Regions from separate parts of the Brevibacillus antibioticus genome, predicted to be linked through region 2. Evidence: riboswitches for the same ligand, from Rfam matches in the RefSeq annotation. Region 2 holds a riboswitch; each other region holds the start of a gene.
What was found. Region 2 has a riboswitch for S-adenosylmethionine ahead of E8L90_RS24625 (MetQ/NlpA family ABC transporter substrate-binding protein). Riboswitches for the same ligand answer to the same signal wherever they lie in the genome.
Positions count from the first base shown of each region.

Region 1: another riboswitch for S-adenosylmethionine. It lies ahead of E8L90_RS27255 (sugar ABC transporter substrate-binding protein); the one in region 2 lies ahead of E8L90_RS24625 (MetQ/NlpA family ABC transporter substrate-binding protein).
Region 3: another riboswitch for S-adenosylmethionine. It lies ahead of E8L90_RS28435 (2,3-diketo-5-methylthiopentyl-1-phosphate enolase); the one in region 2 lies ahead of E8L90_RS24625 (MetQ/NlpA family ABC transporter substrate-binding protein).

Region 1 is NZ_SZNK01000001.1:5,677,242-5,688,129, forward strand. It holds gene E8L90_RS27240 (hypothetical protein) at 1-709, shown strand, start outside; gene E8L90_RS27245 (DUF421 domain-containing protein) at 799-1,518, shown strand; gene E8L90_RS27250 (ATP-binding protein) at 1,566-2,819, opposite strand; SAM riboswitch class I at 3,022-3,141, shown strand; gene E8L90_RS27255 (sugar ABC transporter substrate-binding protein) at 3,235-4,257, shown strand; gene E8L90_RS27260 (sugar ABC transporter ATP-binding protein) at 4,351-5,841, shown strand; gene E8L90_RS27265 (ABC transporter permease) at 5,843-6,841, shown strand; gene E8L90_RS27275 (YcdB/YcdC domain-containing protein) at 7,479-9,002, shown strand; gene E8L90_RS27285 (DUF2085 domain-containing protein) at 9,330-9,659, shown strand; gene E8L90_RS27290 (alpha/beta fold hydrolase) at 9,754-10,569, shown strand; gene map (type I methionyl aminopeptidase) at 10,701-10,888, shown strand, end outside.
Region 2 is NZ_SZNK01000001.1:5,085,050-5,095,937, reverse strand. It holds gene E8L90_RS24665 (lytic polysaccharide monooxygenase) at 1-607, opposite strand, end outside; gene E8L90_RS24660 (adenine deaminase) at 842-2,551, opposite strand; gene E8L90_RS24655 (ABC transporter ATP-binding protein) at 2,570-3,631, opposite strand; gene E8L90_RS24650 (ABC transporter permease) at 3,647-4,435, opposite strand; gene E8L90_RS24645 (ABC transporter permease) at 4,441-5,262, opposite strand; gene E8L90_RS24640 (nucleoside hydrolase) at 5,289-6,218, opposite strand; gene E8L90_RS24635 (ABC transporter substrate-binding protein) at 6,294-7,367, opposite strand; gene E8L90_RS24630 (Na-translocating system protein MpsC family protein) at 7,565-7,921, opposite strand; SAM riboswitch class I at 8,142-8,244, shown strand; gene E8L90_RS24625 (MetQ/NlpA family ABC transporter substrate-binding protein) at 8,347-9,177, shown strand; gene E8L90_RS24620 (methionine ABC transporter ATP-binding protein) at 9,220-10,257, shown strand; gene E8L90_RS24615 (methionine ABC transporter permease) at 10,257-10,888, shown strand, end outside.
Region 3 is NZ_SZNK01000001.1:5,911,558-5,922,445, reverse strand. It holds gene mtnK (S-methyl-5-thioribose kinase) at 1-75, opposite strand, end outside; SAM riboswitch class I at 210-355, opposite strand; gene E8L90_RS28445 (anti-sigma factor) at 452-1,642, opposite strand; gene E8L90_RS28440 (sigma-70 family RNA polymerase sigma factor) at 1,642-2,157, opposite strand; SAM riboswitch class I at 2,288-2,464, shown strand; gene E8L90_RS28435 (2,3-diketo-5-methylthiopentyl-1-phosphate enolase) at 2,550-3,764, shown strand; gene E8L90_RS28430 (2-hydroxy-3-keto-5-methylthiopentenyl-1-phosphate phosphatase) at 3,761-4,429, shown strand; gene E8L90_RS28425 (methylthioribulose 1-phosphate dehydratase) at 4,433-5,089, shown strand; gene E8L90_RS28420 (cupin domain-containing protein) at 5,103-5,615, shown strand; gene E8L90_RS28415 (Ger(x)C family spore germination protein) at 5,668-6,786, opposite strand; gene E8L90_RS28410 (GerAB/ArcD/ProY family transporter) at 6,783-7,883, opposite strand; gene E8L90_RS28405 (spore germination protein) at 7,883-9,427, opposite strand; gene E8L90_RS28400 (acyl-CoA dehydrogenase family protein) at 9,641-10,888, opposite strand, start outside.

The DNA of each region.
Region 1 (10,888 bases), 590 kb from region 2:
CGACAGCATTGCCGTCAAGCCAGGAGGCAAGAGGACAATGGTTGCATCGGCAAAAGAGGCTGCGGCTGCCATGGAGTTTTTCGGTCAGAAGGTGGAGGGCTTCACATTTACCGGGAGTAATGTGCCCGATTATATGCTGGGAGACAACGAACGGGAATACCAGGCCAAAAAAGGAGAGCGATTCATGCGGCTGACTACTGTCAACAATCGGGCAGCAGCGTTCAAGATATCTTATCCGGAGCTGCGAGAAGGTGATCCGACACTTACCATCGCAGAATTGCAGGAGCGAGCGATCTTGTTTTTGGAGCCGTATTTGGATTCACGGGTGAAGACTGTTCGGATGAAGGAGCAAATTTATGTGATGGGCAGACAGGTTGAATTGAACTTTGTCCGAGAAATAAACGGCGTAATGGTGCCGGATCAGTATTATAAAGTAACGATTGACGGGCAGACAGGAGAAATTATCGGGGTGAATTTGACATTCCCTCATGAGCAGGAGAGCTTCGCAGATGTGGCCAAGGTGATTTCAGCGGGAGAGGCAGTGCAGGTTTATCTCCAACATCATCCGCTTAGTCCTCGCTATGTATTCCCGCTTGATAACAATTACAATAAGATTCAAGAGCAACCAGTCTTGGTCTATTCGGCAGAAATACTGAAAAGCAATGGGGATGTGGATGCTATTACAGGAGAATGGCTGCCACTCCAATAATGAGAGACACCAGGGGGAGGCTCCTGGTGTTTTGTTTTGCATAATGCCTTCCCAGAAATTGCATAGTAAAGCGTGAGGGAGGGACAAACGTGGAAGGATTCGGAGAAACCATGATCGTCATCGGGCGCGTATGTACGATTATTCCTTTATTACTGATCATCACTTTATTCATGGGCAAGCGCTCGATTGGGGAGCTGCCGGTTTTTGACTTTATCATCATTATTACTTTGGGCTCAGTGGCAGGGGCTGACATTGCAGAGCCAGATGTCCGGCATATTTCGATTGCAGTAGCGATTGTGACATTGGGCATCTTGCAACGGGTCGTATCGCAGTTGTCCATTGTCTTTCGCTGGTTTGGCAGAATGGTTACATTTGAGCCGACCGTCATTTTCTACAACGGGACTTTTCACGTCAAAAACCTAAAAAAAATCCGCTATTCGCTCGATAATGTCCTCCATATGCTTCGCGAAAAAGACATTTTTGACCTGGCAGAAATTGATTTGGCCATTATCGAGGCGAACGGTCGGTTGACTGTGCTCAAAAAAGTAGAGCAGCAGTTCGTAACGAAACAGGATTTAAGCGTCCAGACTAATTCTGCGGGAATGTCGTTGCCTGTCGTTGTGGAAGGCAAGATTTATCCGGATGTGCTGTCATACCGGAAACGGGACGAGCAATGGCTTGTGCACGAATTGAAGAAAAAGGGGATCGCGTCCGAACAAGTCTTTCTCGCAACAATCAATCGCCAAAATGAATTGCAGTTCTCCTTAAAAAACGAAAAAGAACCACAAGTACCCCCGTTGCATCATTAGCGATCGAATGGAAAAAGGCACAGTCCCTCTGCAAAACCTGCAAGAAGTTACTGTGCCTTATACGGGAGCATAATGGTGAACTTGGTTCCTACTCGTGGTTTGCTTGATACTTTGACCGTTCCACCAATCGCATGAATGACATGATAGGAATACGTCAATCCAAGACCGGTCCCAGTTGTTTTCGTAGAAAAGTAAATCGTTCCGAGGCGGCTGATCTGTCCTGCATCCATGCCGACGCCGTTATCCTTGATGACCAACAGGGCTTTGTTTCGCTCGATGAGCAAGTCCAGGGAGACTTTTCCGTCCGAAATATCCGAACACGCCTCGATGGCATTTTTGATGAAATTCACCAGCACTTGCTTGAACTCGTCTGAATTGGCCTTGATCGTCACAGGTCTCTCAAAGTCTTGCAGTGTAAGCTCCACGTTATGCATATTGGCAAAGGGGAGCATCACCTCGCGGATGGCTTGCAGATGCTCGCTCACATTAATGATCTCATGCCGTTCCTTGAGCGGCTTAGAAATCGCAAGGTACTCGGTCAAAATAGCTTCTGTCCGTTGGATTTCATCGAGACTGATGCCGATGTATTGATCGACCTTTACCAAATTTTCCGGACATTCCTGTATTAATTTCAAGAACCCTTTGACTGCTGTCAGCGGATTGCGAACCTCGTGTGCGAGCGATGCAGCAACATGGCTCATCGTCTGGATTTTTTCGTTTTGCGCGTGGCGAATAAACAGCTCCTTATCCGAAACACATTTACTGAAAAGCGACATTAATAACCAGAGGCCGAAAAAGTTTTGAATAGGAATCACTATGGTGTAGTAAACGAGGTGTTGAGTTACGTACGTGGGAAAAAAGTAATAAGTAGTCCCTAAAGCAACCGTAGAAAAAATCGCACTCGTCATAAAAAGATACAGTGTTTTCCGATAACTGGCTTTGTAGTGTCGATACAAAAAGAGTGAGAAGACAAAATTGACTATAAGAATCAGCATGGCGACCCATGTTCCTTCGCCACCTAGGTAGTACCGATAAAGCAAGGCTTCAATCAGAAGGAGCAAGGCAATCTCAATTCCGCCATAAACCAGTCCGAAAAGAATGATGACATGTCGGATGTCAAAAAACATGCCAGTCGTGACACTCGGCGCGAAGGTCATCGCGAGAAACATGCAGGCTGAGCTGGTGATGACAATAAAGGAACGGCTGTAGTTCCTCATTTTGTCACGGTAATAAATGTTGAAAAACACAAACGGGATAATGGCGAAAAACAATTGAAGAATGACTTCTTTTAATAGACTCATGTAGCATCCCCATTGCAAATATTTGCTAGGCTTGTATCAATCTACGATAATTCGACAAGACACAACAAAATCCCTCTTGATGTTATAGAAGTAGCTGGAATATTTATCAAGAAAATTCTTTTGGTAAACCTAGTTGACAGATAGGTAATTGCCGGATTATATTCTGTATATACTTATACAAACGTTTCGAAAATAGAAACTACTCTTATCAAGAGAAGGCTGAGGGAATGGCCCTATGAAGCCCGGCAACCTAGCACGAGAGAATGCGTTCTTTCGAGCCAAGGTGCTAACTCCACCAGGTAGAATACCTGACAGATAAGAGGCGAGAATCTTGTCGATTTTTGTCCTCTTTTTCTGTGAAAGAGGATTTTTTGCATTTCTCGAAAGTTTCGTAAAAAAGAGGGGGAGCTTCTCAATGAAAAAGAAACTTGGTCTGATCACATCACTTGTTTTGGCAGCATCTGTTCTTGTGACGGCATGCGGCAGCGGGGCAACAACGGGAACCGGCAGCACAAGCGGCGGTGCTTCGGGAGAGAAGGCGAAGAGAATCGCACTGATCATGCGTCAAAACGTAGGGACGTTCTCCGCACAATACATCAATGGCGTGAAGACAGAGGTGGAGAAAAACGGCGGCGAGTTGACCGTATTCAATGCAGATACCGATCTGGCAAAAATGGCGTCCAACCTCGACGCGGCTGTGAACCAAAAGTTTGATGGTATTCTGATCGACCATGGTACGGCGGAAGCGTTGCAGCAGGGCACACAAAAGGCCGTGGATAAAAAAATCCCGGTTGTCCTGTTTGATACAGACATCAACATTCCGGGTGTGCCAGTTGTGGCGCAGGATGATAACAAATTGGCAGAGCTGAGCCTGGAGAAGCTGGCAGCAGATACAAATGGCAAAGGCAACATCGTAAAAATCTGGGTTGCTGGCTTTGCGCCGATGGAAAAACGCCAAGTCACGTATGAAGCTTTCCAGAAGAAATACCCAGACTTGAAAGAGATTGCTGCCTTCGGTTCTGCTACCAACAATACGGCACTCGATACACAAACGCAGATGGAAGCGATCTTGAAAAAGTATCCCAACAAAGGTGACATCACAGCAGTATGGGCGGCTTGGGATGAATTTGCCAAAGGGGCGACACGTGCTATCCAGCAAGCAGGTCGTACGGAAATCAAAGTATACGCCATCGATTTGAGCGATGAGGATCTGCAAATGATCCAGGCGGAAAACTCTCCGTGGACAGCGACGGCAGCAGTAGACCCATCCAATATCGGACGCATTCATGCCCAAACCGTGTTCCAAAAAATCAAAGGCGAGCAAGTGCCAGACAACGTGAAGCTGAATCCAGTGCTGGTGAAACAGGAAGACCTGCCGAAGGATAAAAAAGTAACGATGGGCGACTTGTCCCAATACGTAAAAGAGTGGGGCAAGTAAGAACCAAACTGGCTTTTCCCGTTGATCTGTATCCGTCAACGGGATTTTTCCTTATAGAGGTTGGAACACGCAGGTAAACAGGAGGTGTGAAACATGTCCACATTGCAGATGAAAGGGATGGCGAAGCAGTTCTCTGGGGTTCCAGCCCTGCGATCCGTCGATTTTGAGGTGCGCGCGGGAGAGGTCCACGCACTGCTCGGTGCCAATGGTGCGGGAAAGAGTACCCTGATGAAAATCCTCACGGGAGCGTATCAGGCAGATGGCGGTACGATCACCATCGATGGACAGGCCGTGTCGATTCAATCTCCGCAGGACGCCAATGCACAGGGCATTCAATGTGTATATCAGGAAGTGGACACCGCCTTGATCCCGTATTTGAGCGTTGCTGAAAACATATTGGCGGGCCAGCTCGTCCAGGCGAAAACCAAGGGACTGATCAACTGGCAGAGCTTGTACAACCAATCAGAGCAGATTTTAAAAAACCTCGGCTTCTCCATTCCGGTGAGGATGCTCGTCGAAGAATGTACGCTGTCGGAAAAGCAATTGATTTTGATTGCACGCGCTACCGTTCAAAAGGCGAAGTACGTCATTTTCGATGAACCGACAGCACCGTTGAGCACGAAGGAGAGCGAGCGGCTGTTTCAAATCATTGCACAGTTGAAAAAAGCCGGAGTCGGGATCATTTATATCTCCCACAGGTTGCCGGAAATCTTTGAAATCTGTGATCGGATCACCATTATGCGCGATGGACAGCATGTCGTGACCACAGAGACGGCGGCTACGAATATGGATGAAGTGATCGCGAACATGCTGGGCAAAAGCTTCGACGAGGAGTTCCCGAAGCTTGCAGTGCCGATTGGCGAAACGATTTTTGAGGCGTCAGGTGTGGCGGGCGGCAAAGTACAAGGAGTCGACTTGCGGGTTCGCACGGGAGAGATCGTGGGCGTCGTCGGTCTGGTTGGGGCAGGGAAGACTGAGCTCGCCCGATTGCTCTTCGGTGCGGACGAGGCAAAGGCTGGAGCCGTTCGACTGCATGGAACACGTGTCCAGCTGCGCTCGCCAAAGGACGCCGTCGATGCAGGAATCGTACTCGTCCCGGAGGAAAGGCGCAAAGAAGGCATTTTCGTAGAGGAGTCCGTGCAGAACAACCTGTCTGTCGCCTCGTTGAAAAAGAAGTCCTGGCTCGGTTTTATCAAAAGAGGGGCGGAAGCAGCTAACGCAAGAGAGCTCGTGCAGCGCCTTGGTGTAAAGACAGCCGATATCAAGCAGCTTGTCGGTTTTCTCAGCGGCGGAAACCAGCAAAAAGTCGCTATCGGCAAATGGCTGGATACAAATGCTCACCTCTTTATGTTTGACGAGCCGACAAAAGGGGTGGATATCGGGGCGAAAAGCGATATTTACCGCCTGATTGGAAATCTTGCTGAGCAGAAAAAGGGTGTCCTGTATTTCTCCTGTGAGTTTCAGGAAGTCATCGGAATCGCAGACCGGATTCTCGTCATGTTCGAGGGCAAGATCGTGAAGGAATTGAGTCGCGAGGAAGCAACACAAGAGCTGATTATGTACTACGCAAGCGGAGGTGAGTAACATGGCAGATAAAAAGTTTAGCTTATTTGATTTTGTTTACAAATACGGAACGGTTGCCGTTATCGTCATTGTCATGTTGTTATTCAGTTTGACCAACCCGTATTTCTTCACATACGACAACTTGACGGACATTCTTCGCTCCATCTCGATTGTGACATTTGTCGCGATTGGCGTTACGTTCTCGCTGATTGTCGGAGGCTTTGATTTGTCTGTAGGATCGACGGTTTCATTGACCACGGTCGTTGCTGCTTCGATGATGGTTTGGTACGAACAAGGAGTTGTCACGACTCTGGTTGTTCCGATTGTACTCAGCTTGCTCGTTGGGCTGGTCAACGCTTTCCTGGTCGTGAAAATCCGCATTCCTGATTTGCTGGCTACTCTGGCGATGCTCTACATCGTCAACGGCATTCATATGACGTATTCCCAAGGCTACTCGATCTACGCAAACATGCCGATGCAGGACGGCTCGCAGGCTCCGGGGAAATTTCAGGAATGGTTCCTCTGGCTGGGCCAAGGGGAAATTCTTTCCGTTCCGGTTCCCGTTATCCTGACCTTTTTACTTGTCGCGATCACGCATGTGTACTTGACCTATACGAGACAGGGGCGGATGCTGTACATGACAGGCGGCAATTTGGAAGCAGCCCGTCTGTCGGGGATTCCTGTGAATCGCTATCGTACCTTGGCTTATGTGCTTTCTGCTCTTTTTGCGGGCTTGGGCGGGATGCTTTTGGCAGCACGGATCGGTACCGGGCAGGTGAGCAGTGGCGGCTCTATGCTGATGGATGCAGTAGCGGCTGCTTTCGTAGGCTTCTCCGTTTTCGGTGCAGGAAAGCCAAACGTATTCGGTACATTTGTGGGAGCCATTCTGATCGGGGTACTCCTCAACGGTATGACGATGCTCAATCTGCCGTATTACGCTTACGATATTATTAAGGGAACGGTTTTGGCGCTTGCCCTGGCTGTGACCTATTATCAACTGCGCAGAAAACGAAACGTTTAGAATCGTAACGTTCTTCTTGCTTTTCTCTCATCAAATTCTCGTCTTCCTATTCCCTTCTCTTTTTGGAAGCTTAGTATTGGTCTTACTCAAGTGAGACAAATGCGAAAGCAAATTCAAATAAAGAGAAGGGATGTTATTTTTATGCGTATACTCGTTGTGCCTTCGGGTTTGTTCTGGCTCTGGCTCTGTTTCTGTCCCAAGAAGAGATAGAACGCCCACTCGCGAGTAAAAAGCTCTCCCTCACCTTGTCCAGCAACGAAAAATATACGGTTGCTGTGATCGGGGCGATGGTCATTTTTTTACGCGTACTGGCAGTGGGGGGATTATCGATATAAGTAAAAAGTTATATCTTTCGTACGAATTACTCTTTGAGCCACATCCAATATTTGTTAAAATCATCTAGATAATGGAGTAAGGCTTAGGAGGAGTAGATGGTGGAGCAGTCTATCGGGTGATCACGAAAAAAGATTCCAAAACAGTAGACGTACGCATACATGCAATTACCAGAAAAGTGCTCTCGACTACCACCATCGACAATAGCTCAACCGATGATGACGATGATGATTAAGATGTAGCATTCAAATAGAGAAAGCCGTCAGGGTCTGCATTGACGGTTTTTTCGTTCGGGAGGGAAATTATGATTACATATCCAACGGAAGCAGTTCGGGAGACGATGGAGAGATGGTTTGGCTTGTTTCCTCGTTTGCGTGAAATATCTCCTGTGAAAATCAGAACGGACGATAAATGGAGAACTTGTGAGATAAAAGTAGGTCATGATGATACAGAACTGGAAATAGACAAAGAAACGGGTTGTGTGATGGAGTTCCAACTAGATAGAGCGTACCGAGAGTCGCTTGCTTCTGGCGAGCGGCTCGATGCCGAGTCAGTAACTGCGCGTGCCATAGAAGTGGCGGAAAAACTATATGGGGATCATCTGAAAGAGATGGTGAGAGACAATACAGCCAACCTAAGAGAGTATCGTGAGACCAAACAATGGGAGCTGTACTATCGTTATTTTTTTCATGGGATTCCCCTATCAGGAGTACATCTGCGAATAGCTTTGGACGAGTTCGGAAATTTGGTCAGCATCTATTACCGCGGATTTCATGATTTTGATCGAAAAAATAAACCGACTATGCCGCAAATCATAACAAAGGATGAGGCGAAACAAGCGTACCTAGCTTTATTCCAGAAAAACATGATGCTTATATGCGATGAAGAAGATGAAGGGAAGCTCACGTACATCCCTGATGAGGTACCGCTGGACTATGTCGTCATTCATGCGGAGACAGGACAAATAGCAAAGACAGTCATCGGGGGCAGACGACTTGTAGAAAAACACTCCGAGGTCATTCCGGTAGTTGCCCAAGGAGAATCTATTTTTTTCACAGACATTCGGGAGATCGAGCTGTGGCTGAAGGAACATTTTCAAATAGATGTAACTCACGCAGAGATTAAAAGAGCGACAGTCGTGACTCCAAATGAGGATGGATTAACTTTCTATCCAAGGAGTGGATCTTTTAGATTTGTTGACGCTGCCGCAAACCCTGACTGGCCACCTACTATTCATTATTACTGGCCTTTACCAGAAGATGAGGACGCTGAAACCATTTACGATCCGGATTTTGTATGCGTTACACTCAATCAAACGACCAACGAGTTACTTGCCTTTACCGTTAATCAAAAAATGGAATATGAAACGCCACGACTATCATTCCAAGATGCGTTGCAAATTGCAAAGAGCTTTTTGGAGAAATACATCGAGCGGGGAATTACTGAGCTTCACTATTACGAGCTTTGTTATTTGCGTGGTACCGGAAATACCTATTACTTCTATGAGCGCAGACAAGGGATCGTTCTCACCAATCGAGTTTACAACGTAAAAGTGAATCCTTGGACAGGCAAGGTAACGGGTTTTTACAAGCACGATGTACGCAAAAACAAAGAGATTCCCGATTTGGTCGCTTGTGTTTCTGCTCGGGAAGCCGCGGAGAGTTTCTTACGCTTATTTGATGTGGAACTGGAATATGTGCAAGTTGAGGACAGAGATACAAATAGGCGGGCTAAAGCTCCTGTTCCGATCCCCGTTTATCGGCTTACATACAAACGCACAGAGCGGTATAAATATGTGGACGCCATAACAAATCAGCCGGGGCGATGATTTCACCCCGATCGTAACGCACAGTGAAACTGCAGATACGCTTTCGCGTAGAAAGAAGGGAAGGGAGAGGGTGTATCTGTTTTTTGTTGGATTAACGCTTTGCATGATTGCATGGATAGCGGGAGGCGTATTTCTGTATCAAGGGGATTATATAACAGGAGGAGTCTTGCTCATACTTGGTCTGCTTGTCTTGATTAGCATGATCCTCTATTATTCGACAAACCGGAAAAAGCGTAAAAATTGTTCGCCAGATTGCAGCTATCTTCCCGTTGATTGTCCGAATTGTGATGCACCCGATTGCGATTGCAAGCCAGATTGTGGGAGTTGATGAAGATGAATACGGAGTGGATTCCCTGTCATCGGCGATCAGATCGTTCCTTATATATCTGTGGTAAGAAAATGCCGCTATGTGCCAGGTGTGTTTCAATATTAGCGGGATACTTACTGGCGCCTGTTTTTGCAGGAATGCATATCGTGACCTCTTACTATTTGATTGGATTCCTGTTAGTGCCGATGCTGATTGATGGCTTTACCCAACAATGGAAGTGGCGAACAAGCAATAACAAGCTGAGATTTTTCACAGGGTTCAGTTTTGGAATCGGACAGTCTTTACTCATATCCAATGTCGTTTGGTTTTTGGTAGAGAGACTCGCGTGAAGCGATATGCCTCTCTGTACACAAAAATTTCAATATTATGCTAATCCTTTCACCTGTGACATCCCTCCTATATAATATTGGTGGGGGGATATTAGTGATCCATTATAAGACATACATACGTGGTGAAGATTACGAATGGGTGACTTTTGTCCATGGGGCAGGGGGAAGCTCGTCGATCTGGTATAAGCAACTGAAAGCATACAAAGAGAATTTCAATGTTCTTCTAGTAGATATGCGTGGTCACGGAAAATCTAAGAACATCCCAGGCAAACTGTTTCAAACATACACCTTTGATGATGTCAGCAGAGATATCATTGAGGTCTTGGATCAGGTAAAAATCGTTTCTACCCATTTTGTGGGGATTTCCTTGGGGACGATCATTGTGCAGATTATTTCGGAGCAGGCCCCAGAGAGAATGCGCTCGATGGTTTTAGCAGGGGCTGTGACACACATGAACGTAAGGTCGCAGGTGCTAATTACGCTGGGGAATATGGTCAAGCATTTCATCCCGTACATGTGGCTGTATCGACTGTTTGCCTGGGTGATCATGCCGAGCAAGCGTCATAAAGAGTCGCGCTCCTTGTTTATTCGCGAAGCCAAAAAGCTCTGTCAAAAGGAATTCAAGAGATGGTTCAAGCTAACGAAAGGTATTAATGGTTTCTTAGGAACTCTCTTTGATAAAGAGCCTCCCATTCCTACCTTGTTCATCATGGGTAACGAAGACCATATGTTTTTGCCCTTCGTCCAAATGCGTGTGAAAAAAAGGCAATATGCACAGTTGAGTCTAGTCGCTGACTGCGGTCATGTCGTCAATGTCGATCAGCCGGAAGAATTTAACCGAATCTCCATCGGGTTTATTCAAAAGCAGTCGACAATAGCGCAAGGAATGTATGCATGGAATCCAGCATAGCTTCGTAAGATAAGAGCCACAGAGGATGCTTCTGGGGTTCTTTGTTGTTTTTGCTTCGGTTGCGATTGGCGAAGAAAAATGTTCCAATGGAGGAATAGGGAAATAATTACACTCGAGACAGGAGGGAACACATGTCGATTCAAAATGAACATGATTTGATCTGTTTGAAGCGGATCGGTAGCATTGTGGCAGAAGCAAGAGAAGCGATGATAAAAGCAGTGCGGGCAAGCGTGACGACAAAAGAACTCGACCGGATTGGCGGAGAGATCTTGGCCAAATACGGAGCGCGATCTGCACCGAATATCACGTATGATTTTCC
Region 2 (10,888 bases):
TCACATCAATGGCCTGATAAAAAGCCATGCCCGTATCAGCAATTTCCCAAACACCCAAAATAATGTGGTAACCGCTACGATCTGTCGGTACATTGCACGAATGCGTTACCGTGTGTGGCGGTCTTTTGCCTCCGTCTTGGAACGAGCAGAACAGTTCCAGATCCGCTCTGGCAAGCGGCTTGTTAGGATTCCAATCTTTTTTCGTGATGTAATATTTCCACTCCGCTGTACTATGCGGGGCTGTCAGATTCCAAGTAAACGCATTTTGCCCACCCTGCAAGGTAACCTTAGTCCAGCGATCTGCTGTTTGTGCGTAAAGCTCAGGATATCGACCTCCACCAGTAAATTCACCATCAGCAGGACCAGATTGCGGGAATGACCCAATGCCCTCCACGCTTTGCGGTTCCCACTGGATTTGACCGCAGCCTTTGTTTTGCCCCGTCTTACACAGGTAAGAGCGACTCGCTGGTGATTCGATGTACCCGTGAGCCGAAGCTTTCTCAGCGAACACGAGAGTAGCTGCGCCTGCCACCAGCATCATTGCCAGCATAAACAAAAGCGACAGCCCTTTACTGAACAGATTGTTTCTCAACCCTACGTTATCCATTTATTTATCTCCTCTTTTCTGGATTAGGATCGAATACTATGTTACAGAAAATTTTCCCAGTATCCCAGATTCTGAATACCTAAACTAAAACCTACCAAATGCCCGAATTCCAGTCAGCAAATAGAGAGGATTCAGGAGTGTATACCCATGCATGAAAATTTATATGCTTCTGTCGGGACTATTAGATCAAAAAAAATTGCTTGCCGAAAACTTTCTTTTCAGCAAGCAACTTTTTTACATCAACAGCAACGGAACTATTTTCCCGTCATTTACATCGATCAACCCCAGATCTGTCAGCTTCAAGGCTGGACTGACCGGTAAGGAATGCGTGCTGATCGACATGATTGGGTTGTAGTGATTGTAACCAAGCGACTCCATAGCACGGCGGAGCTGCTCGACTTCCTTTGCAGTCTTTTCCAATGGTTCCTCTGTCAAAATGCCTCCGACTGGCAAATGAAGACTCGCGATCACCTTGCCATCCTCGACTACGTAAAAGCCGCCCTGGTTGCGGATGACTTCATTGGCTGCGACCATCATATCGTGCGGATTGTGTCCGACAACCAAGAGATTGTGGTTGTCATGCGAGTAGCTGGTAGCTACCGCACCTCGCTTGATCGTATCACCGCTGATCAAGCCGTAACCGCGGTTGCCGTTTTTGCCATAGCGTTCAAAGACGGCGATCAAGCCGTACGGGCTCTCCTCCCACAAGAGTTGTCCTTCCCGTACCTCAGCGATTCCACGGTGATCCTCTGTAAATGTAGAACCGTTTTGAACGAGCATGACCCGACATGGATAGCGATTGTCCGGAGCATCTACTGTGACATGGAAGTCTTGCTCTGTAAGCGGCGATAGCTTGATGCTCTCATAAAAATGCGCAGGAAACTGCTTCTCTTTAACTACTTGTCGGTACTCTTCCTTGACGTCGTAAGCCTTCTTCCCATCTTTGTAGACGCGCTCGATTTTGAGCTCATGCAGATTAGACAGTAACAGGAAGTCCGCTATTTTGCCGGGAGCAATCGCCCCTCGATCCGTCATGTTCATACGTCTGGCTGGAGTAAATGTACTTGCGTAGATCGCGCGTTCTGGCTGCATGCCCATTTGAATGGCTTTTTTCACGATATGGTTCAAATGTCCACGATTGACCAAAGAATCGGTCATCACATCATCCGTCACAAAGCAAAAATGCTCGGAAACATCTTCTTTGATCAAATAGTCCATAACTTCATCCGTCATCGATTTTTCTTGAATCTCTAGAAACATGCCTGCTGCAATTCTCGCTTCCATGCCCTCACGCGTCTGGTGCGTATGATCGGAGTCCACCCCCGCATAAATGACGCGATGCAGGTCCAAATCAAGCAATTTCGGGACGTGCCCCTCGATGACGAGCTTTGGATATGTCTTGCGGATATGCTCCAGGATGCGATTGGTCTTGCAGTCAGGGTCCTTGATGATGTCTACGTAATTCATGATTTCGCCGAGGCAAATGATCTCTTCGGAACGCAAGAGCTCGTCCATGTCTGCAATCTCGACAGACCCACCTGTCGTTTCCATTGAGGTAGCTGGTACAGAGCTCGGGATCGCGTACAGCATATCAACGACACAATCACGGCTCGCACGAATCATTTCTTTGATCCCTTCGATTCCGAACACATTGGCCATCTCATGCGGCTCCGGTACGATCGTCGTCACTCCGTTTTGAATCAAGCCATAGGAAAACGTCTCCGGCGTCACCATCGTGCTCTCAATATGCAAGTGGATATCGACCAGACCAGGAATCATGTAGCGGCCTTGTCCGTCCACGATCTCGGCAGCTTCGAATGTTTCCGTACTCCGCTCACCAATATAGAAGAAGCGTTCATCCAAAACAGCGACGTTTCCTTTGATGAACTTTTTAAAATAGCTGTTAAACACTTGAACGTCTTGAATCAACAAATCGACCTTCACGAAAATAACCTCCTGTCTTTAGTCCACGAGTACCACTTTGTCTTTTGGAAACAGCAGATTGACGTTTAGGCCAGTCTTGTAAGGCGTCTCCATCTCCTGATTGACCGTGAAGTCGCCCAGCTCTGTTTCCACGACATATTGATAGCTGCGTCCCAAAAACGTGCTTACCTTTACCGTCCCGCGCAGACGGTTCATTCCCGGCTCGGCGCTCTCTTCTGTCGTCACGAGGAGGTCATCTGGTCGCATTGCGCATTTTTTGCCGGACGGATTCGCCGTGCCCGGATTTTTGGACGCGGTAAAATGATGGTCACCGACACGCAAGCCAATTTCTCCGTTCTGCTCGGTACGCTCTGCGAAGTCGATGAAGTTGGTAAAACCAATAAAGCGAGCGATAAACTCCGTCTTTGGGTATTTAAAAATCGTAGCTGGATCGTCGAGCTGCTCAATCACACCCTTGTTCATAATCGCCACCTGATCAGAAATGGAGAAGCACTCCTCCTGGTCATGCGATACGTATACAGTCGTAATTCCCAGCTCCTGCTGAATGCGACGGATTTCTACGCGCATGTTGATCCGCAGGTTGGCATCGAGGTTACTGAGCGGCTCATCGAACAACAGCAGGTCAGGCTGAATCACCAGTGCCCGTGCAATCGCCACGCGCTGTCTTTGACCACCGGACAGCTCCTTCGGGAAACGCTTTTCATAGCCGCCGAGACTCACGACTTCGAGGATTTGCTGTACGCGACTCTTTACCTCTGTTTCATTGACCTTACGTAGGCGCAGACCGAATGCCACGTTATCAAAAACAGAAAGGTGCGGAAACAGCGCATAGCTCTGAAACACAAACCCGAAGTTGCGTTTATTGACCGGAACGCGCGTATAATCTTTTCCTTCAAACATGAATCGTCCATCTTTTGCTTCCAGAAAACCCGCAATCAGGCGTAACGTCGTCGTCTTTCCGCAACCGCTCGGACCGAGCAAAGAGATGAGCTGTCCTTTTTCGATATTGAGATTGAAGTTTTGCAAAATATATTGATTGTCATAGGCAACCGATACGTTTTCCAGCGTGAGCAATGCCATGAGTTGATGCCTCCGTTATCGTTTTGTAAAGTAGGAAAGCCCCATCAGACGTTCAATGATGAACATGAGAATAGCCGTAAAAATCATGAGCAGCACGGAAATCGCGGCGATCGTCGGATCGAAGTTGTTTTCTACGTACGTCAGCATCTGGATCGGCAGCGTGCTTACCCCTGGTCCCGTCATGAAAACAGAGATATCTACGTTGTTGAACGACTCCAGAAAAGCGATCAGAATCGCAGCAATAATCCCGGAGCGAATATTCGGCAAGACGACTTTGAAAAAGGTTTCAAGGCGACCTGCCCCAAGACTCAGCGCCGCTTCTTCAATGGCGAAGTCAAAGTTGGACAAGGAAGACGCAATGACGCGAATGATAAATGGAAGCATCAGCACCGTATGACCGACGAGAAGTCCCGCATAAATCGGCAAATTATATACGACAATGACATATTTCAGCATGGCAAAACCCATCACGATACCCGGAATCAGGACAGGTGAGATAAAAATGCCATTCAAGATGCCTTTGCCGCGAAAATCAAAGCGACTGAGTGCATAAGCTGCCGGAATCCCCAACAAGAGCGCCAAGAGATTGCCCAGCAAGGAAACAAACATCGACGTCTTGAACGTCGTCATGAACATTTCTACCTTAAAAATGTTTTCGTACCACCGCCAGGAAAAGCCCTCCGGCGGAAACTTCAAGACGCTCCCCGGCTCAAACGACGTAAAAGAAATGATAATGAGCGGCCCTAGCAAAAACAGAAAGACGAGAGAGGTAAACAGGGCCAACCCGCGATTTTTCTCCTGCATAGCTTCTACCCCTTCGGATTTAATTTCGTCGCCAGCTTGTTCATGAAGTAGATGACGACAAATGTAATGACAATCATGATCGTGGCAATGACAGAGGCCAGATGCCAGTCGTTGAGTGTAATCGCATTTTGATACAGGAACGTGGAGATAACCCGCTGTTTTCCACCTAGCAGAGCAGGCGTCGTGTAGGCCGTCAAGCTTCCGACAAACACCAGAATGCTACCAATGATAAGTCCCGGTACACTAAGTGGCACAATGACCTTCCAGAAGGCAGTCAGCTTGGAAGCGCCCAAGCTCTCCGCCGCCTTCAGCAAATCTGGATCGATGTTTTCCATCACCCCTACCAGCGTAATAATGATCAGCGGCAGGAACAAATGAATCAAACCAATCATCATCGCAGTCGGCGTATACAATATTTCCAACGGCTTATCGATGAGCCCGATTGCAAGCAGCGAGCTGTTCAATAAGCCCTTTTTTCCGAGAATAATCATCCAAGAGAACGACCGCACGACAGAGCTGGTCAGCAAAGGAAAAATCGCCAATGCCAGCAGGATGCCTTTTTTGCGTGGGCCGAGCTTGGAAATGTAGTACGCGGCAGGAAAACCGATCAGAACACACGCAATCGTCGTGACCAGACTGACCTGCAACGTTGTCAGCATAATTTTCAGGAAGTACGCGTCGGTAAGAAACTGAAGATATCCTTGGATCGTAAAGCTACCCTCTTGATAAAAGGTGGATGCAATCGTCATCACGATCGGAATGACCATGAACAGCGTCAAAAACAGCACACCTGGCAAAAGCAATAAATAAAGACCCGTTTTTCTCATCTGATTAACTCCTGTTCACGGTATCGTCAGGCTTTCAATGCGCCGAGAAAACGCGCAAAGAACGCATCTGCATCTACGTCCAGACAGACGTTTATGTTCGGTTCTTTTTTCAGGCGGTTTTGAAAGTCGCAAACCGTTTGCCCATCACACAGCTCACTTCTCGTTTCGATATCTACATATAACTTCTGCGTCTTCACCAACTTCGGATCGAGTGCGACCGCGACAGCCAACGGATCATGCATAGCGCACGCATAGATGCCATTTCGCTGAAAATAGCGATGAAGGTAATCTGACGTACTCTGTCTCACGTACTCGCCCATCGGCGTATCTCCTAGCCCGCGAATATGCTCCTCATTCAGCAGCACTCTTCGCGTCACATCCAGACCAACCATCGTCAATTGCGGGAATCCGGCATGAAATACAACCTTCGCTGCCTCTGGATCGACGTACATGTTGTACTCCGCAACTGGCGTCACATTGCCATGCTCCCGGACCACTCCACCCATGAAAATGACTTCCTTGACGTGTTGAACAAGCTCCGGACATTTTTTCACCGCCAAAGCCAAATTGGTCAGCGGCCCCGTCATGACGAGCGTAATTTCTCCAGAATGAGCGAGTACGTTTTCCACGATGAAATCAGGAGCAAAGCCAGCAGTCGGCTCCTTGTAAATCGGAACTCCGGCAAGGGCGCCCCCCAAGCCATCTTCACCATGTACGGCATGCTCGAAAAACAACGGCCGCAACAACGGTTCAGACGCTCCACAGATGACAGGGATTTGCTCGCCGACTTGCAAGAAGTCGAGAATTTTGCACGTGTTTTCTGTGGCTTTTCGCAGCGACACGTTGCCATTCACCGTAGTAATGCCAACTAGATCGAATTGCCCGCTCTTCACAGCGAGAATAATGCCAAGCGCATCATCAATGCCCGTATCCACGTCAAGAATGATCTTTTTCACAAGTAGTCCTCCCTCATGAAAACGAGGGTATATTCGCAAACGCCTATACCCTCGCTCTTATTTTTCTATCGTTCGTTATTGCGTGATTTCACGATTCCAACGGTCAATCCATGCTTTGGAGTGCTCGTTTACGAATTTCATGTCCAGCTTACGCAGCTTGCTTACGGTTTCTTCCCCGTACGTTACGCCTTTTGCTTCTTCTTCTGTCAGTTGAACCGTTTTGTTTACAGGGGAATCGATTTTTGCTTTTGCTGATTTTTCCTGAACTTCCTTGCTCAGCTGGTAGTTGATGAAGTCTTCTGCGAGTGCTTTGTTTTTCGAGCCTTTTACGATGTTAACCGTATTCATAATCGCATATCCACCGCTTGCAGGTTGTACGAAAACAGCTTCTGGAACAGCGGCTTTGATGTCTTTGAAGTACATTTCCATGATCGGTCCTACGCCGATTTCTTCTTGTCCAAACATGTTCACGTATTCGGAGGTCTTATCGTAGAACTTCACGACACTTTTGTTGACTTCCTTCATTTTCGCGAAGGCTTGATCCTCGTTAAATTCCTTGCTGCCCGCGACCGCAGAAGCACTGTCGAGAACCATCGGACCAGTTGTGGACGTAATGCTTGGCAGTGTCAGCTTGCCTGTCAGCTCTGGGTTCCACAGATCTTTCCAATCCTTGATCTCAGTTTTTACGATCTTTGGATTGTAGGCAATCCCGAATTGGCCAATCGTGTAAGCTGGACCGTACTCCTCGCCCAGTGGTGCTTTGGCGATGTCATAGATTTGATCCAGGTTCTGGATGCGGCTGCGGTCGATTTTTTCAAATGCGCCACTCTCAATCCCTTGCTGTGCATAGTAGTCAGAGAGGTAGATCAAGTCTACATCGGAGCTTCCTTGGCGAACTTTGTTCAAACGCTCTGCGTTGTTCCCGATTTCCAGCACGATTTTCACGTTATGTTCTTTTTCAAACGGCTCGTATACTTCTTTGCGGAAAAAGTCTTCGGAGAAGCCCCATGTAGAGATGACCAGCTTTTGCGGCTCGCCCTTGGCTTCGCCGCCAGCTCCCCCCGCTTGTGGTTGATCATTGCTGCCACAGCCAGCGAGTGCCAGTGACATCATAGAAAAAGACAGAATTCCAGCAAGTAATTTCTTCATCGTAATTCTCCTCCAGTTGGGTTCATTTGATGACAAAATATGGTGATACAATAAAAAGAAAAGTACCCTTGATTAGAACGTATCATTCTAAACAAGAGCACTTTTCTTCGTAAACAAAGAGAAGTGACACCCGTTTTTACGCAAAGTCTACGGTCCCCCCTTAAGATAGATCAAAAGAGAAAATCCGAACGATTGCGTCAGGTATTCAGTTCTGATTCAGCTAAAATAACATTCGTGATTGCCCACTGCGTAGGCGCATCATAGTCCCGTAGCACAGCTTCCAACGGCAACCCCATCTCTTCTTCCAATCGCTCTCGCAGTTTCTTCTTATAAAGAAGGGACATGCGAAAATCGACTTCGAGCTTGAGAGCCGGTGCTTCTCCTTCCAACGCTTGCGAGCGCGGAGAGCGGCGATGCTTGGCTTGGAACGTAATCATCTGGTTTTCAATCGTGACTCGGAGCAACGTCGTTCCAAATCCGAACAACTCTTTTGCTATCTCATTATAGATGGCAGACAGCTTTTTTCTAGTTTCATTGGAGTCCACGAGAGTCATGTCATCACCTGCGATAGCTGGCATCGGGTTCATTCGCTCTCATTATACATATGATTTTTTCATTCTTCAATAGAATATTCGTATTTAGATCAATTTCACATTTTTCCACCAAGTCATTCGTTTGCAAAAACTGTTGACACCGAAAAAATCAGTCGTTATAATCCAACTATCCAAATAAGAATTAACGACAATGTTTGGAATGATAATTTCATAGCACATTCTCTTATGAAGAGAGGTTGAGGGACTGGCCCTATGACACCTCGGCAACCTATCGCAAACGATACGGTGCCAAATCCAGCGGAATTTATTCCGACAGATAAGAGAGGTATTGTTGCAGTGTGGTTACATACTTGCAGTTTTCGCCTCTTCTGTCGGAAGAGGCTTTTTTCTTTTCCATCTTACATCCAGAGAAAAGGGGTATTTTCATGAAAAAGACTGGTTTACTACTCACTACACTACTGCTCGCTGCATCGCTCGTAACGGCTTGCGGGGGCAAACAAGAAGCTGCGCCTGCTAACGGCGGCACTGCTGCTGAACAAACCTCACTCAAAGTGGGTGTCACTGGCGGCCCACACGAAGAGATTCTCAACAAAGTAAAAGAAGTCGCCAAAGGCAAAGGGCTCGACGTCGAAGTCATCGTTTTCAACGATTACGTACAGCCGAATCAGGCGCTCGATAAAGGAAATCTCGATGTAAACAGCTTCCAAACCATCCCGTTCTTGGCGAAGTTCAATCAAGATCACAAGACAAAGATCGTCGAGGTCGGAAAAACCGTGACGTACCCGATGGGCCTGTACTCCACCAAGCATAAAAAAGTCGAGGACATCCCGGCAGGCGGCGTTGTCGGCATTCAAAACGACCCGACCAACCGAGCACGCGCCTTGCTGCTCTATCAGGCAGCGGGCTTGATTAAGCTCAAGGATGGCGTGGGTGACAACGCAACACCACTGGACATCGTGGAAAATCCGAAAAATTTGCAATTCAAAGAGCTAGAGGCTGCTTTCTTGGCACGCTCGCTGAGCAACGTAGAGGTTGCTTCGATTAATACGAACTTCGCGATGGAAGCTGGCTACTCCCCGAAAAAAGACGCGATCTTCGCTGAGACGGCTGACTCTCCATACGTAAACATCTTAGCAGTCAACGAAACCAACAAAGACAACCCCGCCGTCAAAAAGCTGGTGGACATCTACCGCTCAGAAGAAGTGAAAAAATTCATCGACGAACGCTTTGAAGGAGCTGTACTGCCGTCCTGGTAAGATCGACGCCAGGAACATCAAGAACAACAAGGAGAACTCGTTATGATACAGCTAACCGATATTCATAAGTCGTATCAAGTAGGAAACAAGCAGGTAGAAGCATTGAAGGGCGTATCCCTGCAGGTGGAAAAAGGGCAAATCTACGGGGTGATCGGCTTTAGCGGAGCGGGGAAAAGTACCCTGCTCCGTACCATCAACCTGTTGGAGAAGCCGACCAGCGGTTCTGTGATCGTCAATGGCCAGAACATGCTGACCCTCAAGGAAAAAGAGCTGCGGCAAGCTCGCAAAAAGATCGGGATTATTTTTCAACACTTCAACCTGCTCTCTTCCTATAATGTCTTTGACAATGTGGCGGAAATCTTGCGGATGAATCGCGTCCCCAAAGATGTCATAAAGCGCAAGGTAGAAGACCTTCTCGGCTTGGTTGGCTTGTCTGATAAAGCAAACGCTTATCCTTCTCAGCTATCCGGTGGACAAAAGCAACGGGTGGGCATCGCTCGTGCACTTGCCACCGATCCGGAAATCCTGCTCTGTGACGAAGCGACTTCCGCTCTCGACCCGCAAACAACCGAATCCATTCTGGGGCTGTTGCTCGACATCAATCAAAAGTTCAACCTGACCATCGTGCTGATTACCCATGAAATGCAGGTCATTAAGAAAATCTGCGACCAAGTAGCCATCATGGAAAACGGCGTCGTCATCGAGCAAGGCTCTGTTCTGGATGTGTTCAGCAATCCGCAAGAGCAAACGACCCGTAATTTTATCAAAACAGTTTTTGACGATCAGGTACCACAGGAGATTTTGTCCAAGATAAAAGAATCCGGACCCGTTTCCAAAATTGTTCGCGTTGCTTTTCGCGGGGATGCCGCTCTCGATCCTGTTCTAGGTACCTTGTCCGCACGCTTTCCGATTAGCACCAATCTGTTATACGGCTCGATTACGACCATTAAGGGAACAGCGCTTGGCATTTTGCTTTTGCACATTTCTGGTGAAGACCAGCCCATTCAAGATGGCATTCGCTTCTTGCGTGAATCCGTCTACCGCGTAGATATTGTGTCCCCAGAGGAGGTGCGTAGCTAATGGAGCGTTTGATTGAAATGATTCCGGTATTCGGGCAATCCCTGCAAGAGACCGTCACCATGGTTGGGTTTTCGTTATTCATTGCGACACTGATCGGGATTCCGCTCGGGATTTTGTTGGTCATCACACAGGCGAACCACCTTTTTCCGAACAAAATCATTTATCACACCCTGAATACGATCATCAACATTGTGCGTTCGTTGCCTTTTATTATCCTGATGGTTGCAATCATTCCTTTTACAGAGTTGATCGTGGGCACTTCGATTGGGATTGAAGGAGCCATTGTACCGCTCATCGTCTATACGGCGCCTTATATCTCACGCCTGATGGAAACGGCCCTGCATGACGTAGATCGCGGCGTGATCGAAGCATACCAAGCGATGGGCGCATCCCGGACGCAGATTATTTTTCGGATCATGCTGCGTGAAGCACGGCCTGGCATCGTCCTCTGCCTGACGATCGCGACCATCGGTTTGATCGGTGCTACTGCTATGGCGGGCGCAGTTGGTGCCGGCGGACTGGGCGATCTCGCCTTGCGCTACGGCTACCAGCAATGGGACATCGAAGTCATGATCATTACCGTCATTATCCTCGTCGTCTTGGTCCAGCTCATTCAATCGTTGGGTAACTG
Region 3 (10,888 bases), 830 kb from region 2:
TCCTTCGCTAAAAAGACCCGGTATTCCTTTTACGTACTCCACTGCTTCCTGTTCAGTCAATGCACGATATGCCATGATTCCAAAACTCCCCTCTACGTATTTTTTCTCTATCTCTACCTGTTTTGTTTGTGTCCTGGAGCAATAAAAAGACCTCTTTTCCCGAAGAAAAGAGGTCGCTGTCGTCACGTGTAAGAACCGTGTTGATGTCCCCCTTATCTTCCAGACCACTTTTGTTTCTGCAGGAATTAGCACCGTGCATGTCGCCTGTCAATCAGTCGCTTTCCCGCGTCTGAATGGCGTCATGTCGGTTGCCGGGTATCATCGGGCCAGTCCCTCCACCTTCTCTGGATAAGGTATCCAAAACGTATTCGGTTTTTGATTTAGTTTGAATCATACAACCAACGATTCCACGATGTCAACACTCTTTTGTGCAAAAATTCGCACCGTGCTACTAGTAGGTATAATGTGTTCCCGATGCCGCAGGTCTCTCCCAATTCCACCAGTCTACCTTGCCTAATAACGCCGCTGTTATCGACTTTTCGGCCTTGAGCTTCAGCAGTTCTTTCGTAGGTCCGGTGAGGACGGCGCCGTAGATGCGTACTCCCTTTTCCTGCATATAGCTATATCGCTCCGCTATCTGTAGATCCCTACGAAATAGCAAGGATCTGCCGATATCGCTAGCCAGATCTTCCTGCTCAGATAAGTACTTCATCTCCTCCAAATAGGCAGCCATTCTTCTGTCTTCTTCCCCATTTACCTGAATGGGTGCACTTCCGTAATCCAGTTCATGCTGAGCAAACCCCCATACGTACCCGGGACCGAGAAACCGTTTGCCCCCCTCACCTTCTGCTTGCTTGCGCTCCACCCCTGTGTCTACCGCAAACCAAACCGTATCTTGTCCCGAAGAGGTAACATGGCGGGAAACCAGTTCATAGTACTCCTCATACGTCAGGAAGTGATCGAAGGAAATCGCGAGCTGAGAAACGGTCCCCTCAGGTAGCTTTTCCATCGTTGTCCAGGCAGGTGAAGTGAGAAACATCGTACCCTCCTTTTCTCCCTCAGTCGGATAACGGAAATACAGCTTTTGCTCCCTGACTCCATTCGTCCATTTCGGCCCGGCATTTACGTTCCACAACACATTTGTACTTTCAAAGCGGCCAGCGTTCTTTTCTTCCGACCCGACTCTCTCGCGAAGCTCCATGCTGATATTGCCGTATAGCAATCCCACCTGCGAGCCACTCCCGCCTACACTAACACCGGGTTGAGTAAAATTGACCATCGACTTCGCAACGCGGAACAGATCCTCATGCATCAGCGACCCTACCCAGCCATTCAGAATCAGCAACACAACTCCGGTCAAAAAGGGAAGCACTATGGTGAATCCAGCGTTGCTCAACCGATTTTTCCATTTCCCCCGGCGAACAATCGCGCGCTGTTTTTCAGCCGACAGCGTTTCAGGCTGTTTTATCTTCGCGTTGTCCTCTCCCGTTTCTTCCCCCAGCAAAAGCCTCTCCAACCGCTGTGCGTATTCCTCGTCAGCGGCTATTTCCTCCTCGAATTGTTTCGAATCTTCTTCCGCCATTTCCCCACGCAAATAAGCAAGCAGCCTTTGCTCGCGATGATTCTCATCCTTGTTCATCATCAGCTTTCCTCCCTCCACAACTGCCGCATCTTTTGTCTCCCCCGAAACAAGGAACGCTTGACGTCTGCCAGCTCGATCCCGAGTACCTCTGCCATTTCCGCGTAGGAAAACTGCATGGCAGACAACAAAATGACCTGTCTCTGCTTTTCTGGAAGTCTCTCCAAATAGTCATGGGCCACTTCCCACAGCTCCTTGTTTACGACATGCTCTGCCGGATCAACCGCTGCATGATCACGTCGCTCTGGCAGGACTTCCACAAACGCAAACCGGTGTTTCGTCTTCCTGCGATAACCGTCTACGAAAGCGTGATAGGCCACCTTGAACAGCCAAGGTCGTACTTTTTCCCCACGGTAGTCATCCAAGGAAGAGTAGGCGCGACAAAAGGTTTCCTGTGTCAGATCCTCTGCCAGCCTCTCATCTCGTGTCAGCCGGAAAAGATAGCGGTAAATATCGTTTACATGCAGCTGGTACACATCCTCCAGACCTACTTTCCCAAGCCGTTCACACCCCTTCATCCCTTACCACGCAGAAAGTGCAAAAAAGTTTCACCTTCGTCTCATTTTTCTGATAACCTGCTGCACATTCTCTGCAAAAACAAGGATTGACTCCTGCCAATGAACGTCATATCATGGGGGAAATGAATAACTCTTATCGCGAGCTGGCTGAGGGACTGGCCCTATGATGCCCGGCAACCGGCGCTATACCATGAATCGTACGCTCATCATGCGTACCTTGGATAGCGAAACGGTGCTAATTCCAACGGATAAGAGTCGAGATAGAGCCTTTTTGGCTTGTCTCGGCTACTGACCCGAGAGATGAGAGGAGACGAGACGCTTTCATAGTCGACAACCGCCTCCCCGCTCAATGGGGAGGCTTTTTTAATCATTCAAGGAGGATGAGACGTACCATGAGTGAACAACGTATCCTCGTCACCTATCTCACACAAGCAACAGACTTGAACAAGAAAGCACAAGCCATTGCTGTCGGCATGACAGTCGGTTCCTGGACGGACCTGCCGCTTGCCAAACAAGCTGAGCTAGCGCCGTATCTCGGTGAAGCCGTGAGTGCGACACCGCTTGCAACACTGGAAAACGGAGAAACACGCGGTTTGATAACCGTCAGCTATCCGACTCGCAATTTTACAGCAGACATTCCATCCTTGTTAACCGGAATATTCGGCAAACTGTCGATGGACGGCAAGATCAAGCTCGTCGACATCGTTTTCCCTGACTCATTCCTCCAGGCTTTTCCTGGACCGAAGTTCGGTATTGATGGTCTACGCGAACGTTTAGGGGCACATGACCGTCCGCTCTTGATGAGCATTTTCAAATCGTGCCTGGGTCTTCCTTTCGAAGATCTAAAGACGCAATTCCTGGCACAAGCCTTGGGTGGAGTCGATCTCGTGAAAGATGACGAAATCTTCTTTGCAGATGACCGCGCTCCTTTTATCGAACGGATCAAAGCGTTCAAGCAAATCGCTCAGGAGACCGAAGTCGAAACAGGCAAGCCCGTCCTTTATGCTGCCAACCTGACTGGACCTGTGCATGAGCTGAACGAAAAAGCGAAACGTGCGGTAGATGCAGGTGCTGACTGCCTCTTGTTCAACGTGCTGGCCTTTGGCTTCGATGCCCTGCACCGCTTGGCTGCTGATCCTGATGTACACGTACCGATCATGGCGCATCCAGCATTGGCAGGCGCTTACTATCCATCACCTGACTACGGCATCGCCACCCCACTTCTGCTCGGTACGTTGATGCGTGTAGCTGGGGCAGATTTGGTGCTCTTCCCATCTCCATATGGCAATGTCGCTCTGGACAAGACAGAAGCGTTGCAGCTCGCCAAGCATTTAACCGCCCCACTGAATGGTGTACGCCGTTCCTTCCCGGTTCCGTCTGCCGGTATTCATCCGGGGCTGGTTCCACAGCTTTATCAAGACTTTGGTTTCGATCAAATCGTCAATGCAGGAGGCGGAATCCACGGTCATCCCGGTGGAGCAACCGCAGGAGCAAAAGCATTCGTTGCCGCGATTGAGGCTGTGACCGCAGGCCGAACATTGGAAGAAGCTGCCGCGGAATCACAAGAGCTGGCGATCGCCCTGGAAAAGTGGGGTGGCGTACGATGAGCAAGAAACTCGTCCTGTTCTGCGATTTCGACGGAACGATTACCGAAAAAGACAACATTGTAGCGATTGTCCGCAAGTTTGCTCCTCCTGAGTGGGAAGCCTTGACGGAGCAAATCCTTTCGCAAAAAATAAGCGTTCAGGAAGGGGTCGGCAAGCTGTTTCAACTCTTGCCCTCCTCCTTGCGCCAGGACATTATTGATTTTATAGTCCAGGAAGCGACCATTCGCCCGGGATTTGCTGACTTCGTGAGCTATTGCCGCGAAGAAGGCATCGAGCTGTTGATTACGAGTGGCGGCATCGACTTTTTCTTGGAGCCTATCCTGGCACCATTCGATCTTACCGATGTACCGATCTACTGTAATGGCAGTGATTTCAGCGGAGAGCGCATCACCATTACGTGGCCAAACGCTTGCGATGAACATTGCACAAACGGCTGCGGCATGTGCAAGACGACCATCATCCGCCGTTACGATCCAGCAACCCATTTCCGCATCGTCATCGGCGACTCCATCACTGATTTGGCTGGAGCTAAAATCGCTGACTATGTGATTGCCCGTCACTTCCTTGCTGACAAGGCGGAAGAGCTGCAATTGCCGCATAGCAAGTTTGCCACATTCCACGATGTGATTCGCATTTTACAGCAAGTCCAACAGGAGGTCGTCTAATTCATGACTGCAACACTCGAACAACGTCTGGATGCCTTTCGCCGTCTGGATGACGCCAAGCTGACATTTGCCCGCCGGGACTGGTTTCCCGGCACCAGTGGCAATCTCTCTATTAAAATACAAAACGATCCCTTGCAATTTGCCGTAACGGCAAGCGGCAAAGACAAAACAAAGCTGTCCCCCGAAGACTATCTGGTCGTGGATCAAGACTCGCGTCCGGTGGATGAAACTGCTCTCAAGCCTTCCGCGGAAACGCTCATCCACGCCGTCGTCTACAAAACGTTCCCGAAGGCAGGGGCTTGCTTCCACGTCCATACCGTATGGAATAATCTCATTTCCGAGCTGTACTTTGGACAACGCGCTTTCTCCATCCAAGGACAAGAGCTGATCAAGGGACTCGGAATCTGGGAAGAAAACGCGCGCATTACTGTTCCAATTGTTGAGAACTTTGCCGATATTCCGACCTTGGCTACTGAAATTGAAAAGGTAATTACATCGGAAGTTCCCGGTGTACTCATCCGTAACCACGGTATCTACACGTGGGGCGGCAATGACTTCGAGGCCAAGCGCCACCTGGAAGCTTTTGAATTCTTATTCGAGTATCACGCCCGCTGGCTGCAATTGCGCCAAGCAGTCGTGTCCACTACAACCACCAATTAAGGAGGAATAAACGATGGCACAAATTCGTTTTCACGACAACAATGAGTACATCTCCGCACCCGAGGAAGTTGTCTCCTTCCTGGATACCCAAGAGATCATTTACGAAAAATGGGGCGTGGATCGCCTTGATCCAAAGCACCGTGATAACTACAGCCCGACAGACGAGGAAAAACAAGAGATTCTCGACACCTTCAAGCCGGAAATCGATGCGATCAGCAAGCGTCGCGGTTACTTGACAGCGGATATTATCGTCCTCTCTGACAAAACACCCAACCTTGACGAGCTGCTGGTGAAATTCAAGGGCGAGCATCACCACACAGACGATGAATGCCGCTTCTGCGTCGATGGTCACGGTATTTTCGCCATCAAAGGGAAAGATGGTCGTTACTTCGACGTTGAGCTTGCGCCAGGCGATCTGATCTCCGTACCACCGAACTACCGCCACTACTTCACCCTGATGGACGACCGCAAAATCAAGGCGATTCGCCTGTTCGTTACTCCTGCTGGCTGGGAAGCGATCTATTAATAACGAACCCCTTGGCATTTACTGATTGCCAGGGGGTTCTGTCTTTCACCTTTCACTTTACGACGCCATTTCCCTTGATCGATACGTCTGGCTTGATTTCAACTTTGGCATTGGAAAAAGCCTTCACCCAATCATCCTCAACCTTTTTGTACTCCTTATATTCATAGGCCCGCGCATAGAGACCAAACCCAAACGGGTCTACACCGATTTCCTGGCATTTCTTGATTAACCTCATGTATTCCTTCTTTAACTCGTCACCGATCATTCGCTCCATCTTTTTGTAGTCCTTTTGCATGTCGTATGGAAACATTCGCTCTGATATGGACACTCGCAGCCTGAAATGAACGTCAAAATGAAACCGACCGTTCTGATAGGATGTTTTCACTTTTTTTTGGACGCCCTTGATAAAAAAACTGATCCTGTCTTTCGTAATTTGATTTTGATCGTCCGGCTCTTTAATCGGGATGGTGACGGACAATTCCCCTTGTTTTTCATAGAGCAGCGTTTGCAAAAGAATCGTCTCCCGCGGCTCTATCGTGCTTGCGTACGTTCCATTTTCTTTTAACAAAGCCGTCCCCGTTACCTTGACCGCCCGCTTTTCTTTCTTTAACTCAGTCAAGCTAGGTGTCATCCCTTTTTCAAACATTTGCCGATGAAGCTCCTGCGCCCTCGTCTTTACCGTCAGATTTCTGTTATTGGCTGTGTCGATCAACGTTGTTACATGAATAGACAGACGAGGCTTATCCTTTGGTTTAAAATCAAACAACTCATGCAATGGACCATCAAGCACAGCCATGCGGGCGTTGACACTGAACTTTGCGTCCCGAAAAACGACATCCAGCAACCGAAACCAGTCCGGGTGAGCCAGCAGCTTTTTCCCGAACACAAGCACTTGAATTTTTCCTGCTTGGGTCAAGCCTGTCACTCGCTCATCAAAGCCCATTCTCGACTCTCTAATGGTAGATGACCGGATACCGTATTCCTCAGATTTTTCCTTTGCCTCCCGACTGAACACCGGGCTTGAGATATAAAAGAGAAGCTCGTTTTTTTCGCTCAAATCAATTCCGACCATTAGCGATAAAGTAGCATCCTCCAAATTGATTTGATCCCTGCAGCCTGCCAACATGGTTACGAGCAAGCTCAATACCAGAATCCGAGCAAATGTCCTCATGCTTTTTTCCCCCCTTCTGCTCGTTTCGATAGCCTGATCGGCCCCCAAGCCAGTAAAGGAAGCGCATAAGCAAAGCCCAAGCCTGCATAGCTCCAAATTTCTGTCGATTTCTTCAGATCGATAAAGGACGGCGTATAAAACCATAGCACCACTGGAACCAGAAGAAGGAACAGACGCAAATGCTTACGGTGATCCTTCATGCCGAATAACTGACTGGATGAAAAAACACAGAAATAGATGTACGGCACCGCAGTCGTTGTCAATATAAACATATACGTAGAGAGAAAAAGAATATCGACACGTTCCAAAAACCGGAACTCAATGGCCTTCCATAAATTGAGCGTAGGCCATGTATACTGCGTGATTTCATCGGGGCTAAAGTAAGCAAAGCAAACGATGATGACAGACATATACACGAGCAACGTCAATGTATTCGCAATAACAATGCCGATAGACGCATACTGCTTTTTTTGAAGAAAAGGGTAAGCGAAATAACCAAACTCAAATCCAAGAAAGGAGAGTACCGTGGTTTTACTCGCTTCCCATATCGGGTGCCAGCCCTCCTTGATTACGGGCAGCAAGTTTAACCAATGAACCTCTCGATAAGCCGTCGTGAGAACAAAAGGTATCCAGAGTGTAAGGTAGAATACAAGCTCGGCGTACCTGCCAATGGCGCGAACTCCTCCCTGGAGAACAAAATAAGTCGGCAGCGCAAAAAGGAATACGACGACATATGCCGGTGTCTGAGACAAAAGCCACACATTAATGATTCCCGTGGCATTTATCAGCAAAACGAACGCTGCAACCGCGCAATAAATGAACATGAAAGCAATAGCGACACGACCGAGCCACTTGCCCAGAATCAATGGAAATATATCGATGATCGTCTTCTCCGGGTACTGCTTCATCATGTTCGTGATGACGAGACTGACTAGCGTTGCGGCAAGCCATCCAATCAAAAGCGATATCCAACCGTCGGTGCTCGCCTTCTCCGCCAATTCTCTGGGTATCGTCAATACGCCGATCCCTACTTGTGCCCCATGAATGAGGAGAATATACTGGAGGATGCTCAATTGGTTGTACGTATACTTTTTCATCACCCGTCCTCCCTTGGCCGATTATCTCCTTGTCTTTGGTCCTCAATCGTGTGGGCTGACAGGGGTCGATCTTTCATTTTCCACAGTGGCAGGCGGATAAACATATCTTTCCAGTCCCCAAAGCGCACAGGGGCAAGAGGGCCTCCATAAGGAACACCTAATGATTCCAGCGTAATCAAATGACCGATCAATGCCATCAACCCGACAATAATGCCAACAAAACCAAACATCGCAGCGAGGATCATCATGAGAAATCGAATAAGCCTAACTGCCGAGGCCATATCGTAGTTCGGGATAATAAAGGATGAGATCGCTGTAAATGCAACGACGATCACCATAATATTGCTCACAATCCCTGCTTGTACGACCGCTTGACCAATCACGATACCCCCTACGATGCCGACTGTTTGCCCAATAGGCGCTGGCAGGCGAATTCCCGATTCCCGGAGCATTTCCAGAGTGAGCTCCATAATAAATGCCTCTAACAAGGGTGGGAATGGAACCTTTTCGCGGGACTCTCCGACTGACAAAATCAGATCGAGTGGGATCACCTCATAATTGAATGAAATTAACGCAATATAAATCGCGGGTAAAAAAGTAGCAATCAAAAAAGCTAAATAGCGAAGCAAGCGAATAAACGTGGCAACAGGCCAACGCGTACCGTAATCGTCAACGTTTTGAAAAAAGGAAACGAAAGTAGCCGGTCCGATTAATACGCTTGGAGAGCGATCGACGACGACAGCAATCTTCCCTTGCAGAATGTGAGAGGCGACTGTATCCGGCCTCTCTGAGGTCAAAAACTGCGGAAACATTGAGTAAGGATTATCCTCGATATACTCCTCCAGTTCAGACGCATTGAGAATCGAATCAACCTTGATCATCTTGAGCCGATCTTCCAGCTCCTGTAATATCTCCGGATTCGCCACATCAGCCAAGTACATGATCGAGAGCTTTGAAAGGCCTCGTTCTCCCAACCACATTTCTTTTATTTTCAATTCACGGTTGGGAATATAGCGGCGAATGAGGGCAATGTTCTGCGCGTCCGTTTCGACAAACCCTTGGTGCCCGCCCTTCAGCGCAGCCTCCAACTGCGGATCTTCTATCGCCCGCTGCGGCCATCCATTCGTTTCGATCACAAGCACTTCTTTTCGACCCTCGATAAACAAAAGACTGCTCCCAAGCAAAATCTCGGTTTCTACTTTCTGAAAGTCGTAGGCAACGGATACCTTTCCGACAGATAACAAATCAAAAATACTCGATTTTTCACCCTCTGGGTGTGACAATAGCGGACGAAGCACATTGTTGTTAATCGAGTTTTTGTCAACCAAGCCATTTAAGTAGACGAGTGTAACCATGCCCTCTATATGCCGGCACGCAAACGTCCGAATGACCAGATCGGGTGTCAGCGTAAATATTGCATTCAGCTCCGCAAGGTTATCACTTAATTGCTCACTGATCTCACGGACACGGATAGGCTCACTCGAGTGGCTCATCCTGTCTTTGACAGATGTCTTTTTTCTTCTCAGCCACCCTCTCATCGCCATCTTCTACAGCTCCCGCCCTTTTCCGAAGTATGTTCCATTAGCGTTCGTGAGAGCTTCCCAAAATATGCATGGGACTTGGCACATTCTGCCGCTGAATTGAATAAATCCCAAAGCCTCCGCAAATCGCAAATATCCGCAAGAATGGAAACGTGCGTTACATGCAAAAGGAGCAAAGCTCAATGCTTTGCTCCTTTTCCCATCTACTATTTGGAACTACACCACATATGCTCCCGCTTCGATCACGCGGTCCGCAATCGACCGTTTTAGTGCCACCGTGTTGATCGGCGTGCGGCGGGTCAGCTTTTTCAGGATTGAGAGGCGCAGACGAAGCTCGTCGCCCTCTTCCATCGCCGCCAATGCTTCCTTCGCCCAGCCTTCGATACGGTCGAATGCCTCATGCACATAGACAGCGGTCATTTCCAGCTTTTGCTGCTCAGCTTCGAGGCCATTTGCCGCCATTGCTTTCTCTGTCCGCTTCACGATGCTGTCCATTGCATATAGCTCGATCAGCATGTCAGCCGCGAATGCCAAGAGTTCCTGTTCTTTGGACATTTCCTGTTGGTATTTCATCAACGCAGAACCAGCCACCATCAAAATGATTTTGCGCGTGATGTTGATCAGATGCTTCTCCATAGCCAAAGGTGCATCTTCAATCTCTTCTGGATAATAGCTCATCAGATCTGCTTGCAGGCTGCTTGCTGCTTGCATGAGCGGCAGTTCGCCTTTCATCGCCTTTTTCACGAGCGTATCCGGGATGAGCATGCGATTGATTTCGTTCGTTCCTTCGAAAATACGGTTAATCCGCGAGTCACGGTACATGTTCTCGATCTCATACTCGGACATAAAGCCGTATCCACCGTGGATTTGCACGCCTTCGTCCACGCAGTAATCCAAAACCTCAGTGGCAAATACCTTATTGATCGAGCATTCGATCGCATAATCCGCAATCGCCTTCGCAACCTCCGCGCCATCATCTGCTTTTTCACCCAAGCGAGTCAGTGCTGTATCGAACAGACCCACTGTCCGATAGACGGAGCTTTCAGCCGCATACGTTTTCACTGCCATGTTCGCCAGTTTATTTTTGATTAAAGTAAAGTTGGCAATTGGCGTTTTGAACTGCTTGCGCTCTTTTGCGTAGTTCGTCGCGAGTTCCACCGCTTTTTTCGCGGAGCCGACTGCGCCCACTGCGAGCTTGTAACGACCAACGTTCAAGATGTTGAACGCGATCACATGACCTCTTCCAGGCTCACCGAGCAGATTGGCTACCGGCACAGGTACATCTTGCAAAATGACCGTGCGTGTCGAGGAGCATTTGATCCCCATCTTCTTCTCTTCCGGTCCAAACGAAACTCCTGGGAATGTCCGCTCGACGATAAAGGCAGTAAATTTCTCGCCATCAATTTTCGCGTAGACGACAAATACATCAGCAAAGCCAGCGTTTGTGATCCATTGCTTCTCTCC